Regions from separate parts of the Streptomyces sp. NPDC127097 genome, predicted to be linked through region 2. Evidence: predicted binding sites of a transcription regulator. Region 2 holds the regulator's gene; each other region holds the start of a gene.

Region 1 (4,721 bases), on a different contig from region 2:
CCGGCCGGCCCGGCGCCGGGCCGGCCGGACGGCCGGGCTGCTGGCGGGCGCGCTGCTGGCCGTAGTGGCCGGCGGATACGTCCTCACGGTCCTGGGCAGCGGGGAGCCGGACGCCGCCGCAGTGAGCGCCGAGTCGTCCGGCGCCGCGAGCCCGGCCGCCCCGGCACCGGACGGGTCGCCGGAGCCGGAGCCCGGCCGGCAGTCGGCGGACGAGCAGACGGACGGCCGGCAGCCGAGGGGCGAGCGGGCCATCGGCCGGGGCAAGGCCCGGGTTCCGGCCCTCGTCGGCAGCACGCTGCCACAGGCGCGAGCCGCCGCCGAGCGAGCGGGGCTCCGTGTGGTGCCGGTCAAGCGCCTGCCGGGCCGGCACTGTCAGGAGGGGCCCGCCGAGCCGGGCACCGTGTGCGCCCAGTCGCCGAAGCCGGGCGGCGCCGGCGTCGCCCGCGGGTCCACCATCCGGGTCAGGGTGCCGGAGGACCGTCCCCGCGCCCACCACCGCCCGGCACGGCCATGACCTGACCGCACCTCAGGTCCACGGAACCGCGGCTCCACCGCACCGCATACCCGCAGAAACAACGCCGCCGGGGCGGCACCCCCCTGGAAGGAGGGTGCCGCCCCGGCGTTCGTGTGGACGTGTGATCCGGGAGGATCAGCGTTCCGATCCGCAGCGGATCAGAAGTCCATGTCACCGCCCGGCATGCCGCCCGGAGCGCCCGCCGCGGCGGCCTTCTCCGGCTTGTCGGCGATGACGGCCTCAGTGGTGAGGAAGAGCGCCGCGATGGAGGCGGCGTTCTGGAGCGCGGAGCGCGTCACCTTGGCCGGGTCGATGATGCCCTCGGCGATCATGTCGACGTACTCACCGGTCGCGGCGTTCAGACCGTGGCCGACGGCCAGGTTGCGCACCTTCTCCACCACGACGCCGCCCTCGAGGCCGCCGTTGACGGAGATCTGCTTGAGCGGGGCCTCCAGGGCGAGCTTCACGGCGTTGGCGCCGGTCGCCTCGTCACCCTCGAGCTCCAGCTTCTCGAAGACCTGGGAAGCCTGGAGCAGGGCGACGCCACCGCCGGCGACGATGCCCTCCTCGACGGCCGCCTTCGCGTTGCGAACGGCGTCCTCGATGCGGTGCTTGCGCTCCTTGAGCTCGACCTCGGTGGCGGCACCGGCCTTGATGACGGCCACGCCGCCGGCCAGCTTCGCCAGACGCTCCTGGAGCTTCTCGCGGTCGTAGTCCGAGTCGCTGTTCTCGATCTCGGCGCGGATCTGGTTGACGCGGCCCTGGACCTGCTCGCTGTCACCGGCACCGTCGACGATGGTGGTCTCGTCCTTGGTGATGACGACCTTGCGGGCGCGGCCGAGCAGTTCGAGACCGGCGTTCTCCAGCTTGAGGCCGACCTCCTCGGAGATGACGGTGCCACCGGTGAGGATGGCGATGTCGCCGAGCATGGCCTTGCGGCGGTCACCGAAGCCCGGGGCCTTGACGGCGACGGACTTGAAGGTGCCACGGATCTTGTTGACGACCAGGGTCGACAGGGCCTCGCCCTCGACGTCCTCGGCGATGATCAGCAGCGGCTTGCCGGACTGCATGACCTTCTCCAGGAGCGGCAGCAGGTCCTTCACGCTGCCGATCTTGGAGTTGACGATGAGGATGTACGGGTCGTCGAGCGACGCCTCCATACGCTCCATGTCGGTGGCGAAGTACGCCGAGATGTAGCCCTTGTCGAAGCGCATACCCTCGGTGAGCTCCAGCTCCAGACCGAAGGTCTGGGACTCCTCGACGGTGATGACGCCTTCCTTGCCGACCTTGTCCATGGCCTCGGCGATCAGCTCACCGATCTGGGTGTCAGCGGCGGAGATGGAGGCGGTCGAAGCGATCTGCTCCTTGGTCTCCACGTCCTTGGCCTGCTCCAGCAGGGCGGCGGAGACGGCCTCGACGGCGCGCTCGATACCGCGCTTGAGGGCCATCGGGTTGGCGCCGGCGGCGACGTTGCGCAGGCCCTCGCGGACCAGAGCCTGGGCCAGGACGGTCGCGGTCGTCGTGCCGTCACCGGCGACGTCGTCCGTCTTCTTCGCGACCTCCTTGACCAGCTCGGCGCCGATCTTCTCGTACGGGTCCTCGAGCTCGATCTCCTTGGCGATGGACACACCATCGTTGGTGATCGTGGGGGCGCCCCACTTCTTCTCGAGGACGACGTTACGGCCCTTGGGGCCGAGGGTGACCTTGACGGCGTCGGCGAGCTGGTTCATCCCGCGCTCGAGACCGCGCCGTGCCTCCTCGTCGAACGCGATGATCTTGGCCATGTGAAGTGGTCCTCCCGGACTGGGGTGGATTGCTCCGGACCGCGCTGGCGCCCGCGACGGACGACCTACGGACCTGTGTGGTTCCTTGCCCCACCGATCCGCGGGCCTCGCCGACCCGGTCCTTCTTTGTCACTCTCACTGGGAGAGTGCTAACGCAATGATTAGCACTCGGGGTAAGAGAGTGCAAGCCGCCCGAAGGGCGTCATTGAGGGGTGGCGGTCGGGCGACGGGTGGGCGCAAGCCGCTTGAACGGGCATCGGCGGGGTGTGGCGGTCGCACGCAGAACGACTTCGAGGGCGCCTTCCCGTGGGCTGACGGCCAAGTGACAAGTTGGGGCGCATCCACCCCGCGGCCGCGCGGCCCGCCCGTCCGGCAGCATGCCGAAGGCCCGTACCCCCCTCAGGGATACGGGCCTTCCTCACGCAGCAGTCGGTCGGCGCCTCAGCCGGCCACCCGGACCATGTCCGCCTGCGGCCCCTTCTGGCCCTGCGAGATCTCGAACTCGACCCGCTGACCCTCCTCAAGGGTGCGGTAGCCGTCCATCTGGATCGCGCTGTAGTGGACGAAAACATCCGCACCACCGTCGACCGCGATGAAGCCGTACCCCTTCTCCGCGTTGAACCACTTGACGGTGCCCTGAGCCATGCCTAACTCCCCTATTACTGGCCCTTGCGCAGGACCGCACTCCGCGGACCCGGGTCAGACCTCACCCCGCGAAAGGCCCGTGGGGTGTGCGCCGGAACGCGTCGACCGCCGCTGAATGTATCTGCACAGATGCCCAGAGCAACAGGTCAATCGGACGAGAAATCCGGCGCCGAAGAATCGGCAATATGCGGCGAAATCCCAGTTCTCCAGGGCAAGTCGGGCCGGGCATAGGGCACCTAGGCGACAAATACCGCCCACACTTTGGCCACAACTGATCGCGAACACATATGCGTTCGGCACGCGCAGGGTGATATCCGGAGGGGGATCGCCCCAATAGTATCTCCTTTCACAACATGGAATTGCCCCGTCCGCTTTCCGGCGGACGGGGCAATTCCGGTCATGCAGGAGAAGAGTTGGCGCAAATCAGCAGCCGCCGGCCACCGCCGGGATGATCGAGATACCCGCGCCGTCCGGGGTGGGCGTCTCCAGGCCCTGCTCGAAGCGCACATCGTCGTCGTTGACGTACACGTTCACGAAACGGCGCAGCTTGCCGGCGTCGTCCAGCACACGGGCCGCGATGCCCTGGTGGTTCTGCTCCAGGTCGGCGATCACCTCGGAGAGGGTCGCGCCCTCGGCGGGGACCTCGGCCTGGCCACCGGTGTACGTGCGGAGGATGGTGGGGATGCGGACCTTGACGCTCATGGTTCTGCCTTCCAGGGGTACGGAGTACGAGTTCGGGGGCCGGTCGCGGCCTCGTCCGCCGGATGCCGGACGGGCCGGCGGCTCAGCGGGCCAGGCCGGCCGCGCGGAACGCGTCCAGGTTCGGACGGATCGTGGCCGTGGGCCCGGAGGTGGGGGCGACCGCGTCGAGTGTCTTGAGGCCGTCACCGGTGTTCAGGACGACGGTGGTCAGGGACGGGTCGAGCACGCCGTCCTCGATCAGCTTCTTGGTCACGCCGACGGTCACGCCGCCCGCGGTCTCCGCGAAGATGCCTTCCGTCCTGGCCAGCAGCTTGATCGCGTCCACGACCTGCTCGTCGTTGACATCCTCCACGGCACCGCCCGTACGGCGCGCGATGTCGAGCACATACGGCCCGTCGGCCGGGTTGCCGATCGCCAGCGACTTGGCGATGGTGTTCGGCTTCTGGGGCCGGACCACGTCGTGCCCGGCCTTGAAGGCCGCCGACACCGGCGAGCAGCCCTCCGCCTGGGCGCCGAAGATCTTGTACGGCTTGTCCTCGACCAGGCCGAGGGCGATCAGCTCCTTGAGCCCCTTGTCGATCTTGGTGAGCTGCGAGCCGGACGCGATCGGGATGACGATCTGGTCCGGGAGCTGCCAGCCCAGCTGCTCGCAGATCTCGTACGCGAGGGTCTTGGAGCCCTCGCCGTAGTACGGCCGCAGATTGACGTTGACGAAGCCCCAGCCCTCGCCCAGCGGGTCGCCGATGAGCTCGGAGCAGAAGCGGTTGACGTCGTCGTAGTTGCCCTCGATGCCGACCAGGTCGCCGCCGTAGACCGCGGCCATGACGACCTTGCCGGCCTCCAGGTCGTGCGGGATGAACACGCAGGACTCGAATCCGGCGCGGCGCGCCGCGGCGCCGACCGCACCGGCGAGGTTGCCGGTGGAGGAGCAGGAGAGGGTGGTGAAGCCGAAGGCGCGGGCGGCCTCGACGGCGATCGCCACGACGCGGTCCTTGAAGGAGTGCGTCGGGTTGCCGGAGTCGTCCTTGACGTACAGACCACCGGTGACGCCCAGCTCACGGGCGAGGTTGTCGGCC
Region 2 (4,721 bases):
CGGGTACTTGATCATTGACCCGTACGACGCCCGCTGCGTCCTGCTCTCCGAGCCCGTCGGCGCCGGTGAGGAGGCCGACTACACGGTGCAGCGGATCACCGAGTTCGGCGTCCCCGTGCCGCTGGAGCCGCTCGGCACCGAGCTGGACACCACCGACTTCGGGACCCTCCCCAACGTCAGGCCCCACCGCCGCCCGTGACGAAGTCGATCAGCTCCTCCACCCGCCCCAGCAGCGCCGGCTCCAGGTCCTTGTAGGAGCGTACGCAGGAGAGGATCCGCTGCCAGGCGGCGCCGGTGTTCTCCGGCCAGCCCAGTGCCCGGCAGACGCCCGTCTTCCAGTCCTGGCCGTGCGGGACGGCGGGCCAGGCCGGGATACCGACCGAGGACGGTTTCACCGCCTCCCAGATGTCGATGTACGGGTGGCCCACCACCAGCGCATGATCACCGGTCACCCCGGCCGCGATCCGGGACTCCTTCGAGCCGGGGACGAGATGGTCGACGAGGACGCCGAGGCGGGCGTCCGGGCCGGGGGAGAAGCCGCGGACGATGGCGGGCAGGTCGTCGACGCCCTCCAGGTACTCCACGACGACGCCCTCGATGCGCAGGTCGTCGCCCCACACCCGCTCCACCAGCTCGGCGTCGTGCCGGCCCTCCACATAAATGCGCCCGGCGCGGGCGACCCGTGCGCGGGCGCCGGGGACGGCGAGGGAGCCCGATGCCGTGCGTGCCGGACCGCTCGGCGCCGGCGCGCCCTGGGGGCGTACCAGCGTGACCACCTTGCCCTCCAGGAGGAAGCCGCGTGGCTCCATGGGAAAGACGCGGTGCTTGCCGAAGCGGTCCTCCAGGGTGACGGTGGGGCCCTGCGCCGTCTTCTCGCAGCGGATCACCGCGCCGCAGAAGCCCGAGGTGACCTCCTCGACGACCAGATCGGGTTCCGCGGGGACCTCGGGCGCGGGGCGCTGCTTCTTCCACGGCGGGGTGAGGTCGGGGCTGTAGTGCCTGTTCTGCATCGAGTGGGGCCTGTTCTCTGCGGGTGGTCGGTGTTTCGGCCGGGGGTCCGGGGGTCGCCCCCGGAGGATGCAGTCACGGCGGGGTGAGGTCGGGGCTGTAGCGCTTGCTCTGCATGGGGGCCTGTCTCGTGAGGTCGGCGGACGGGTCAGGAGGGAGCGACGCCGAAGCGGGCGGCGAGGGCGGCACGCTGGGCGCGGACGAAACCGGCGTCCACCACGGCGCCGTGGCCGGGCACGTACCGTGCGTCCTCGCCGCCGAGGGCCAGCAGCCGGTCCAGTGCGCCGGGCCACCGCTGCGGCAGCGCGTCCGGGCCCGCCTGGGGCTCGCCGGACTCCTCGACCAGATCGCCGCAGAAGACGATCTCGGGGGACCCGCCCCGGCCCGGTACCAGCACCGCCAGATCGTGCGCCGTGTGACCGGGGCCGACATTGGCGAGCAGCACCTGCCGGTCGCCGAGCTCGACGGTCAGCTGGTCGTGGACGTGGTGGTGCGGGGCGACCAGCAGATCGGCGGCCTCGGCGGCCGCCTCGCGGTCGACACCGTGCCGTATCGCGTCGTGCCGCAGCTCGTCCTTGCCGCGGCGCAGCAGCTCGCCCAGCCCGGCCGCGCCGAAGACCTGGACGCCCGCGAAGGCGGCGGTGCCCAGGACATGATCGAAATGCGGGTGGGTGAGCGCGACATGCGTCACGTTCCGGCCCAGCACACCGCGGATCGCACGCCGCAGATCCGCACCGTCGCGCAGGGTCGCGCCGGTGTCGACGATCATGACGCCGGTGGTCCCCGCGATCACGCCGATCGTCTCGTCCCAGCCCGGCATCCGGCGTCTGGCGACACCGTCACCGAGCTGTTCCCAACCGGCCTCTTCCCAAGACGTGTGCATACCGAGACGCTAGCGCCATCGCGATAGCGTTGCCCGACAGATCGACCGAACACGGTCACCGGGCGGGTGCTGTGTGCGGCCGCCCTTGCCGAGTCCGTGCTACTCGGCCGTACACTGGCTCAAGGTCTGGCACTCGGCCCGTGTGAGTGCCAGGAGAGTCGAGACGGCGGACGGCCGGGCTGGAGGTGCGCGGGATGCTCAGTGAACGCAGGCTCGAAGTGCTGCGCGCCATCGTCCAGGACTATGTCGGGACGGAGGAGCCGGTCGGCTCCAAGGCCCTGACCGAACGCCATCAGCTCGGCGTCTCGCCGGCCACCATCCGCAACGACATGGCCGCCCTGGAGGACGAGGGTTTCATCGCCCAGCCGCACACGAGCGCCGGGCGCATCCCGACCGACAAGGGCTACCGCCTGTTCGTCGACAAGCTGGCCGGTGTGAAGCCGCTGTCCAGCCCGGAGCGGCGGGCGATCCAGAACTTCCTGGACGGCGCCGTCGACCTCGACGACGTGGTGGGCCGCACGGTCCGGCTGCTGGCGCAGCTGACCCGGCAGGTCGCGGTCGTCCAGTACCCGTCCCTGACCCGGTCCACGGTCCGGCACGTCGAGCTGCTGGCCCTGGCCCCGGCCCGGCTGATGCTGGTGCTGATCACGGACACCGGGCGGGTCGAGCAGCGGTTGATCGACTGCCAGGCGCCGTTCGGCGAAACCTCCCTGGCGGACCTGCGGGCCCGGCTCAACAGCCGGGTCGTGGGGCGCCGGTTCGCGGATGTGCCGCAGTTGGTGCAGGATCTCCCCGAGTCCTTCGAGCAGGACGACCGCAGCACGGTCTCGACAGTGCTGTCGGTGTTGCTGGAAACTCTGGTGGAGGAGACCGAAGAGCGGCTGATGATCGGCGGCACCGCCAATCTCACGCGCTTCGGGCACGATTTTCCCCTGACCATCCGGCCGGTGCTGGAAGCCCTTGAGGAGCATGTGGTGATGCTCAAGCTTCTCGGTGAGGCCAAGGACTCGGGCATGACCGTACGCATCGGGCATGAGAATGCCCACGAGGGCCTGGCGTCCACATCGGTCGTCACGGTCGGCTACGGTTCGGGCGACGAGGCAGTCGCCAAACTCGGCGTGGTCGGACCGACCCGCATGGACTACCCCGGAACGATGGGAGCGGTACGCGCAGTGGCACGTTACGTCGGACAAATCCTCGCGGAGTCGTAAGTGGCCACGGATTACTACTCGGTCCTCGGTATCGGACGCGACGCCTCGCAGGACCAGATCAAGAAAGCCTTCCGCCGGCTGGCGCGTGAGCTGCACCCGGACGTGAACCCGGATCCGAAGACCCAGGAGCGGTTCAAGGAGATCAACGCCGCTTACGAGGTGCTCTCGGACCCGCAGAAGAAGCAGGTCTACGACCTCGGCGGGGACCCCCTCTCGCAGGCGGGCGGCGGCCAGGGCGCGGGCGGCTTCGGCGCGGGCTTCGGCAACTTCTCCGACATCATGGACGCGTTCTTCGGCACCGCGTCGCAGCGCGGGCCGCGCTCGCGCACCCGCCGCGGCCAGGACGCCATGATCCGGCTCGATGTCGAGCTGACCGAAGCGGCCTTCGGCACGACCAAGGACATCCAGGTCGACACCGCCGTCGTCTGTACGACGTGCAGCGGCGAGGGCGCGGCGCCGGGCACCTCGGCGCAGACCTGTGACATGTGCCGCGGCCGCGGTGAGGTCTCGCAGGTCACCCGGTCGTTCCTGGGCCAGGTCATGACCTCGCGGCCGTGCCCGCAGTGCCAGGGCTTCGGCACCGTCGTCCCGACGCCGTGCCACGAGTGCGCGGGCGACGGGCGGATCCGCTCCCGCCGCACCCTGACCGTCAAGATCCCGGCCGGTGTCGACAACGGCACCCGCATCCAGCTCGCGGGCGAGGGCGAGGTCGGCCCCGGCGGCGGCCCCGCCGGTGATCTCTATGTGGAGATCCACGAGCTGCCGCACCCGGTCTTCCAGCGGCGCGGCGACGATCTGCACTGCACGGTCACCATCCCGATGACGGCGGCGGCGCTGGGCACGAAGTGCCCGCTGGAGACGCTCGACGGGGTCGAGGAGATCGATGTCCGGCCCGGTACCCAGTCCGGCCAGTCGATCCCGCTGCACCAGCGCGGGGTGACCCATCTGCGCGGCGGTGGCCGCGGCGACCTCATCGTCCATGTCGAGGTGCAGACGCCCACCAAGCTCGACCCCGAGCAGGAGGAGGCGCTGCGGCGGCTGGCCAAGCTCCGCGGTGAGGAGCGGCCCACGGGGCAGTTCCAGCCGGGGCAGCAGGGGCTGTTCTCGCGGCTGAAGGACGCGTTCAACGGGCGATAGCCCAGGTCGGCCCAGGGTCCGCGGAGCTTCCCCGGGCCCGCGTGGCAGCCACCGCCCCCGTTCGGGGCGAGGCGGTGGGCGTGACACGATGTGCTCATGCCCACCGCACCGACCGATCTCTGCCGCTACCCGATCGTGCAGGCCCCGATGGCGGGAGGCGGCTCCGGACCCGAGCTGGCCGCCGCCGTCTGTGCGGCCGGCGGTCTCGGCTTCCTCGCCGCCGGCTACAAAACCGCCGACGGGATGTACCAGGAGATCAAACAGCTGCGGTCGCTGACCGACCGGCCCTTCGGCGTCAACCTCTTCATGCCGCAGCCCTCCCTGGCCGACGGCTCCGTGGTCGAGGTCTACCGCGAACAGCTCGCCGGCGAGGCCACCTGGTACGAGACCGAACTCGGCGACACCGACGGGCCCATCGACGACGGCTACGAGGCCAAGCTCGCGATACTGCGCGAGGACCCGGTGCCGGTGGTGTCCTTCAC
Region 3 (4,721 bases), on a different contig from region 2:
TTACGCAGCCACCTCTCCCGGTGCGGACCACGCGGTATCACTCGGTCCTGCGCGAGAGGACAGCTCTCGGCGCGTTCCCGTGACGACCTCGCGGGTGGCGCGCTACCAGGCGGCAGAAAGGCCCGGCCGTGGCATCCGCGGTCAAGGACTCCCGTTCCGGATACGGACCACTGCTCCGCACCCCTGGTGCATGGACATTCCTGCTGCCCGGCTTCCTGGCCCGGCAGCCCTTCGCCATGCTGACGATCGGCATCGTGCTGCTCGTCCAGTCCACCACCGGCTCGTACGGCACCGCGGGCGCGGTGTCCGCCACGACCGGTGTCTCGATGGCGCTGTTCGCCCCGCAGAGCGGCAAGCTCGCCGACCGCTTCGGGCAGCGCGCGGTGCTGATCCCCGGCGTGCTGGCGCATGTCGCCGGTGTCGCGGCGCTGATCGCCCTCGCTCTCGCCCACGCCCCCCTGTGGGCGCTGTTCGTGGTGGCGGTCCCCACGGGCGCCTCGACGCCGCAGGTCGGCCCGATGGTGCGGGCCCGCTGGGCCGCCCGGCTCGGCGGCAGTCCGCTGATGCCGACGGCCGCCGCCTTCGAGTCGGTGACCGACGAGTTCACCTTCGTGGTCGGCCCCGTACTGGCGACCGCGCTGTGCACCGGCATCCACCCGGCGGCCGGGCTGGTCGCCGAGGCCGCGCTGACCCTGGCCGGCGGGCTGCTGTTCGCCGCGCAGAAGCGCAGCCAGCCGGCGGTGCACCGGGCGCAGGCCGGCGACCGGCCGCGCGTCTCGGCACTGTCGGTGCCCGGCGTACGCGTCCTGATCGTGGCGTTCCTCGGCATCGGCGCCGTCTTCGGCGGGATGCAGGTCTCGCTGACCGCCTTCACCGAGCACATCGGGCAGCCCGGCATCAACGGCGTGCTCTACGGGATCTTCGCGGGCGGCAACATGCTCGCCGGTATCGCCTGCGGCGCCCTCGCCTGGAAGGTCGGCCCGCGGCGCCGGCTGCTGGTCGCCTACGGGCTGCTGGCGCTGGCCACCACCCCGCTGTGGGCGGTCACCGCGATGCCGCTGCTGGGCGCCGTCGGCCTGGTCGTCGGCCTGTGCATCGCCCCGGCCCTGATCACCGGCTACACCCTCGTGGAGTCGCTGGTGCCGGCCGCCGCCCGCACCGAGGCGTTCACCTGGCTGACCGGCGCGGTCGCGCTGGGCCAGGCGGCCGCGGCCACCTCGTCCGGCCAGCTGGCGGACCGCTTCGGCCCGAGCATGGGCTTCCTGGTGCCGCTGGCAGGTACGGCGCTGGCCCTGACGGTGCTGCTGGCGCTCCGCGCCCACCTGCTGCCGCGCTCCTCGACCGTGGTCGCCGGCGCCCCGGCGGACGGCGCCGACGCCCGGGTTCCGGCCGTTTCCGAGGACCGCGAACGGGAGCTGGCGCGCGCCTGACCGAGCGTGGAGTCGGTCACCGTCCGCCGGTCACGGTGGACTGGCGGGCGGGAATACTGCAATATGGAGCGTCGTTAGCACTCATCGAGTGAGAGTGCCAGGAGGAAGACAAGTGCCGACCTACCAGTACCAGTGCACCGAGTGCGGCGAGGGCCTCGAGGCGGTGCAGAAGTTCACCGACGACGCGCTCACGGAGTGCCCCGCCTGCAACGGACGCCTCAAGAAGGTGTTCTCCGCGGTCGGCATCGTCTTCAAGGGCTCCGGCTTCTACCGCAACGACAGCCGCGGCTCGTCGTCCAGCAGCAGCCCCGCCAAGAGCACCTCCGCGTCGGGCACGACGTCCTCCTCGGACTCGTCGAGCTCCTCGTCCGGCAGCTCCGACAGCAAGTCCTCCGCCCCGGCCGCCGCTTCGTCCACCAGCAGCAGCTCGGGCACCAGCTCCGCCGCCTGACCCCGCACGTGCCCGGAACCCGCCGTCACCGACGGCGGGTTCCGTCGTCTTACGGCTTGCTTTCGTCCCCGCCATCCGCCTTCCCCCTCCGCCGCGCCCCGATAGTGTGATCGGCATGGCTGACGCGGAGATTGGCGTTATCGGCGGATCGGGTTTCTACTCCTTCCTCGACGACGTGACCGAGATCACGGTAGACACCCCCTACGGGCGCCCGAGCGATTCACTGTTCCTGGGAGAGATCGCCGGCCGCCAGGTCGCATTCCTGCCCCGGCACGGCCGCGGCCACCACCTCCCGCCGCACCGCATCAACTACCGCGCCAACCTGTGGGCCCTGCGCTCCCTCGGCGTACGCCAGGTCCTCGGCCCGTGCGCGGTCGGCGGACTGCGCCCCGAGTACGGCCCCGGCACGCTGCTGGTCCCCGACCAGCTCGTCGACCGCACCAAGGCTCGGGCCCAGACCTACTTCGACGGCGAGCCGCTTCCCGACGGCAGCACCCCCAACGTCGTCCATCTGACCTTCGCCGACCCGTACTGCCCCACCGGACGCCGGACCGCCCTCACAGCGGCCCGCGGCCGCGACTGGGAGCCGGTCGACGGCGGCACCCTCGTCGTCATCGAGGGCCCCCGCTTCTCGACCCGCGCCGAATCGCGCTGGCACGCCGCACAGGGCTGGTCGGTGGTCGGCATGACCGGTCATCCCGAAGCCGTCCTGGCCCGCGAACTGGGCCTCTGCTACACCTCGTTGACCCTGGTCACCGACCTGGACGCGGGCACCGAGACCGGTGAGGGCGTCTCCCACGACGAGGTCTTCAGGGTCTTCGCCGAGAACGTCGGCCGCCTGCGTGAGGTCCTCTTCGACGCGATCGCCGGCCTGCCGGACAACGCGGCCCGCGACTGCCTGTGCACCGGCGCCCACGTCGGCTGGGACCTGGGCATCAAGCTGCCGTAACGCCCCGCGGAGCGCTCGGTCTCCCCCTCCCGGGTGGCCGAGTTGTCCACAGGAGCGGGGCCGTCCACAGCCCCGAGCGGGCGGACGGAGTCTTCCGGCACGGTGGTGATCAGCGGTTCACCCGACCCCTCACCCCCTGGCGGTGCCACCATGCTCCGGACCACTCCCGCTCCCCCTTCCCCAGCCGTCCCCGACCCCCTCTCCGCGCCACTGCCCGCTCCCCCGCCGTGTGAAGTGCCGCACTTCCCACCGGTCCGGGCGGGCGGCGGCCGGCGCCGAGGGGTGCGGCTCGCGCGGCAGCGCTTACTGGCCGCCGGCCTGGCGCTGACCGCCGCAGCACTGGCCGGCGGGGCGTCGTACGGTGCCGTACGAGACACCCCGGCCCCCGGATGCCCATCGGCGGCGGCCCCGGGAGGGCGGTGAACCATGCTCCAAGATCAAGTGGCCTCCGCGCCCGCCCCACGCGAGACTGCTGCGCATGGCGGGGCACCCGCCGCGCGCCAATGGGGGCGCGCCCACCGCACCGGTACCGCGGCTTCCGTCCCTACGGCCCGCACGCTCGGCCTCCTCCCCCGGAACCACCGATTCCGCGCCGACGCACCGGCTGCTGGATGCTTCATGTCACACGACTGGACACCCCTGCCCCGCCCTGACGTAAGTTGCGGTGCTGATGGTTGGTGCACCGCCCGTAGTGAGCATGGAAAGAGGCTGTCAGGTGAGCGAGAGCAAGGGCGTCCTTCAGGGATTCAAGGAATTCCTGATGCGCGGCAACGTCATCGAACTCGCGGTCGCGGTCGTCGTCGGTGCGGCCTTCACCAACATCGTCAACGCGGTGGTGAAGGGCATCATCAACCCCATCGTGGGCGCGCTCGGCTCGCAGAACCTCGATCACTACCAGGCGTGCCTGACCGCCACCTGCGCCAAGGATCCCAAGACCGGCGCGTTCACCGACGGGATCTACATCCTCTGGGGCTCGGTGCTCAGCGCCGCCCTGACCTTCCTGATCACCGCCGCGGTCGTCTACTTCCTCATGATCCTTCCGATCAACAAGTGGAAGGAACGCCAGGCGGCCCGTCAGGCCCTGGAGGCGGCCCCCGCCGACCCCACCGAGATCGAGCTGCTGACCGAAATCCGCGATGCCCTGCTCGCCCAGCGCACCGCCGCACCGTCCGTGCCCGCACCCATGTCGGGCACCATCGGCACCCAGAAGACGCACGAGTAACAGACCCCCGCGGCCGACGAACCCCGCCCGCTCACCTCGCTCAGAGGTGGTGCGCTCCCCTCGCTCAGAGGTGGTGGGGCGGCTTCTCGTCCAGAAAACGGGCCAGATCGGCAGCGCTATCGCCCCCGGCCGGACGCTCGCCCCAGCCGCGGTCGGTGTCGTCCGAGGACTGCTGGTTCAACGGGTCGTCAAAGATCAGCTTCGCGGCGGGCCGGGGGGCCGCCGGGCGGACGGTGGGTGAGGGCGCGGGGGTGCGCTCGGTGGCGGAGGGCGTCTGCTCGGTGGCGGGCGGCATCTGCCCGGCCTCGGAGGGGGTCTGCGCGGCGGCGGAGGGCGCCTGCTCGCCGGTGGCGGAGGGCGTCTGCTCGGCCTCGGAGGGGGTCTGCGCGGCGGCGGGGCCGTCGTGGGGCGCGGGCGTCGGCTCGGGTTCGGGGGTGCTGCTCACGTGTCCAGGGTACGGGCGGGGCGGGAGCGGGTCAGGCGTCGGCTTGGACCTGGTCGGGCGGATTGGGCAGGGCGGCTTTGGGGCTGGGGCCGGTCTGGGCGGATTGACAGGCTGGGGCCGGACCGGGGGATTGGGGCTGGGCCGGACTGGGCAGACCGACGCCGGGAGCGGGCCGGACGGGTTGGCGCTGGGACCGGACTGGGCGGATTGGTACTGGGAGCGGG

Evidence for each region. Region 2 encodes HrcA, which represses chaperone genes, less so after heat shock. Its sites were predicted from a motif close to TTNGCACTCNGNNNNNCNGAGTGCNAA; they were not measured.
Region 1: a site for HrcA is predicted at 2,460-2,486, ahead of groL (chaperonin GroEL). Genes of this name have one in related genera too.
Region 3: a site for HrcA is predicted at 1,505-1,531, ahead of ACFWJW_RS21470 (FmdB family zinc ribbon protein). Genes of this name have one in related genera too.

Annotation. Positions count from the first base shown of each region.
Region 1 is NZ_JBHXFI010000026.1:109,713-114,433, reverse strand. It holds gene ACFWJW_RS20920 (PASTA domain-containing protein) at 1-514, shown strand, start outside; gene groL (chaperonin GroEL) at 673-2,298, opposite strand; gene ACFWJW_RS20910 (cold-shock protein) at 2,740-2,943, opposite strand; gene ACFWJW_RS20905 (MoaD/ThiS family protein) at 3,367-3,645, opposite strand; gene thrC (threonine synthase) at 3,728-4,721, opposite strand, start outside.
Region 2 is NZ_JBHXFI010000016.1:41,803-46,523, forward strand. It holds gene ACFWJW_RS14985 (Uma2 family endonuclease) at 1-199, shown strand, start outside; gene ACFWJW_RS14990 (DUF3097 domain-containing protein) at 177-1,010, opposite strand; gene ACFWJW_RS14995 (MBL fold metallo-hydrolase) at 1,157-1,891, opposite strand; gene hrcA (heat-inducible transcriptional repressor HrcA) at 2,086-3,102, shown strand; gene dnaJ (molecular chaperone DnaJ) at 3,103-4,239, shown strand; gene ACFWJW_RS15010 (nitronate monooxygenase) at 4,336-4,721, shown strand, end outside.
Region 3 is NZ_JBHXFI010000028.1:916-5,636, reverse strand. It holds gene ACFWJW_RS21475 (MFS transporter) at 129-1,430, shown strand; gene ACFWJW_RS21470 (FmdB family zinc ribbon protein) at 1,543-1,881, shown strand; gene ACFWJW_RS21465 (S-methyl-5'-thioadenosine phosphorylase) at 1,997-2,830, shown strand; gene mscL (large conductance mechanosensitive channel protein MscL) at 3,546-4,052, shown strand; gene ACFWJW_RS21455 (hypothetical protein) at 4,117-4,497, opposite strand.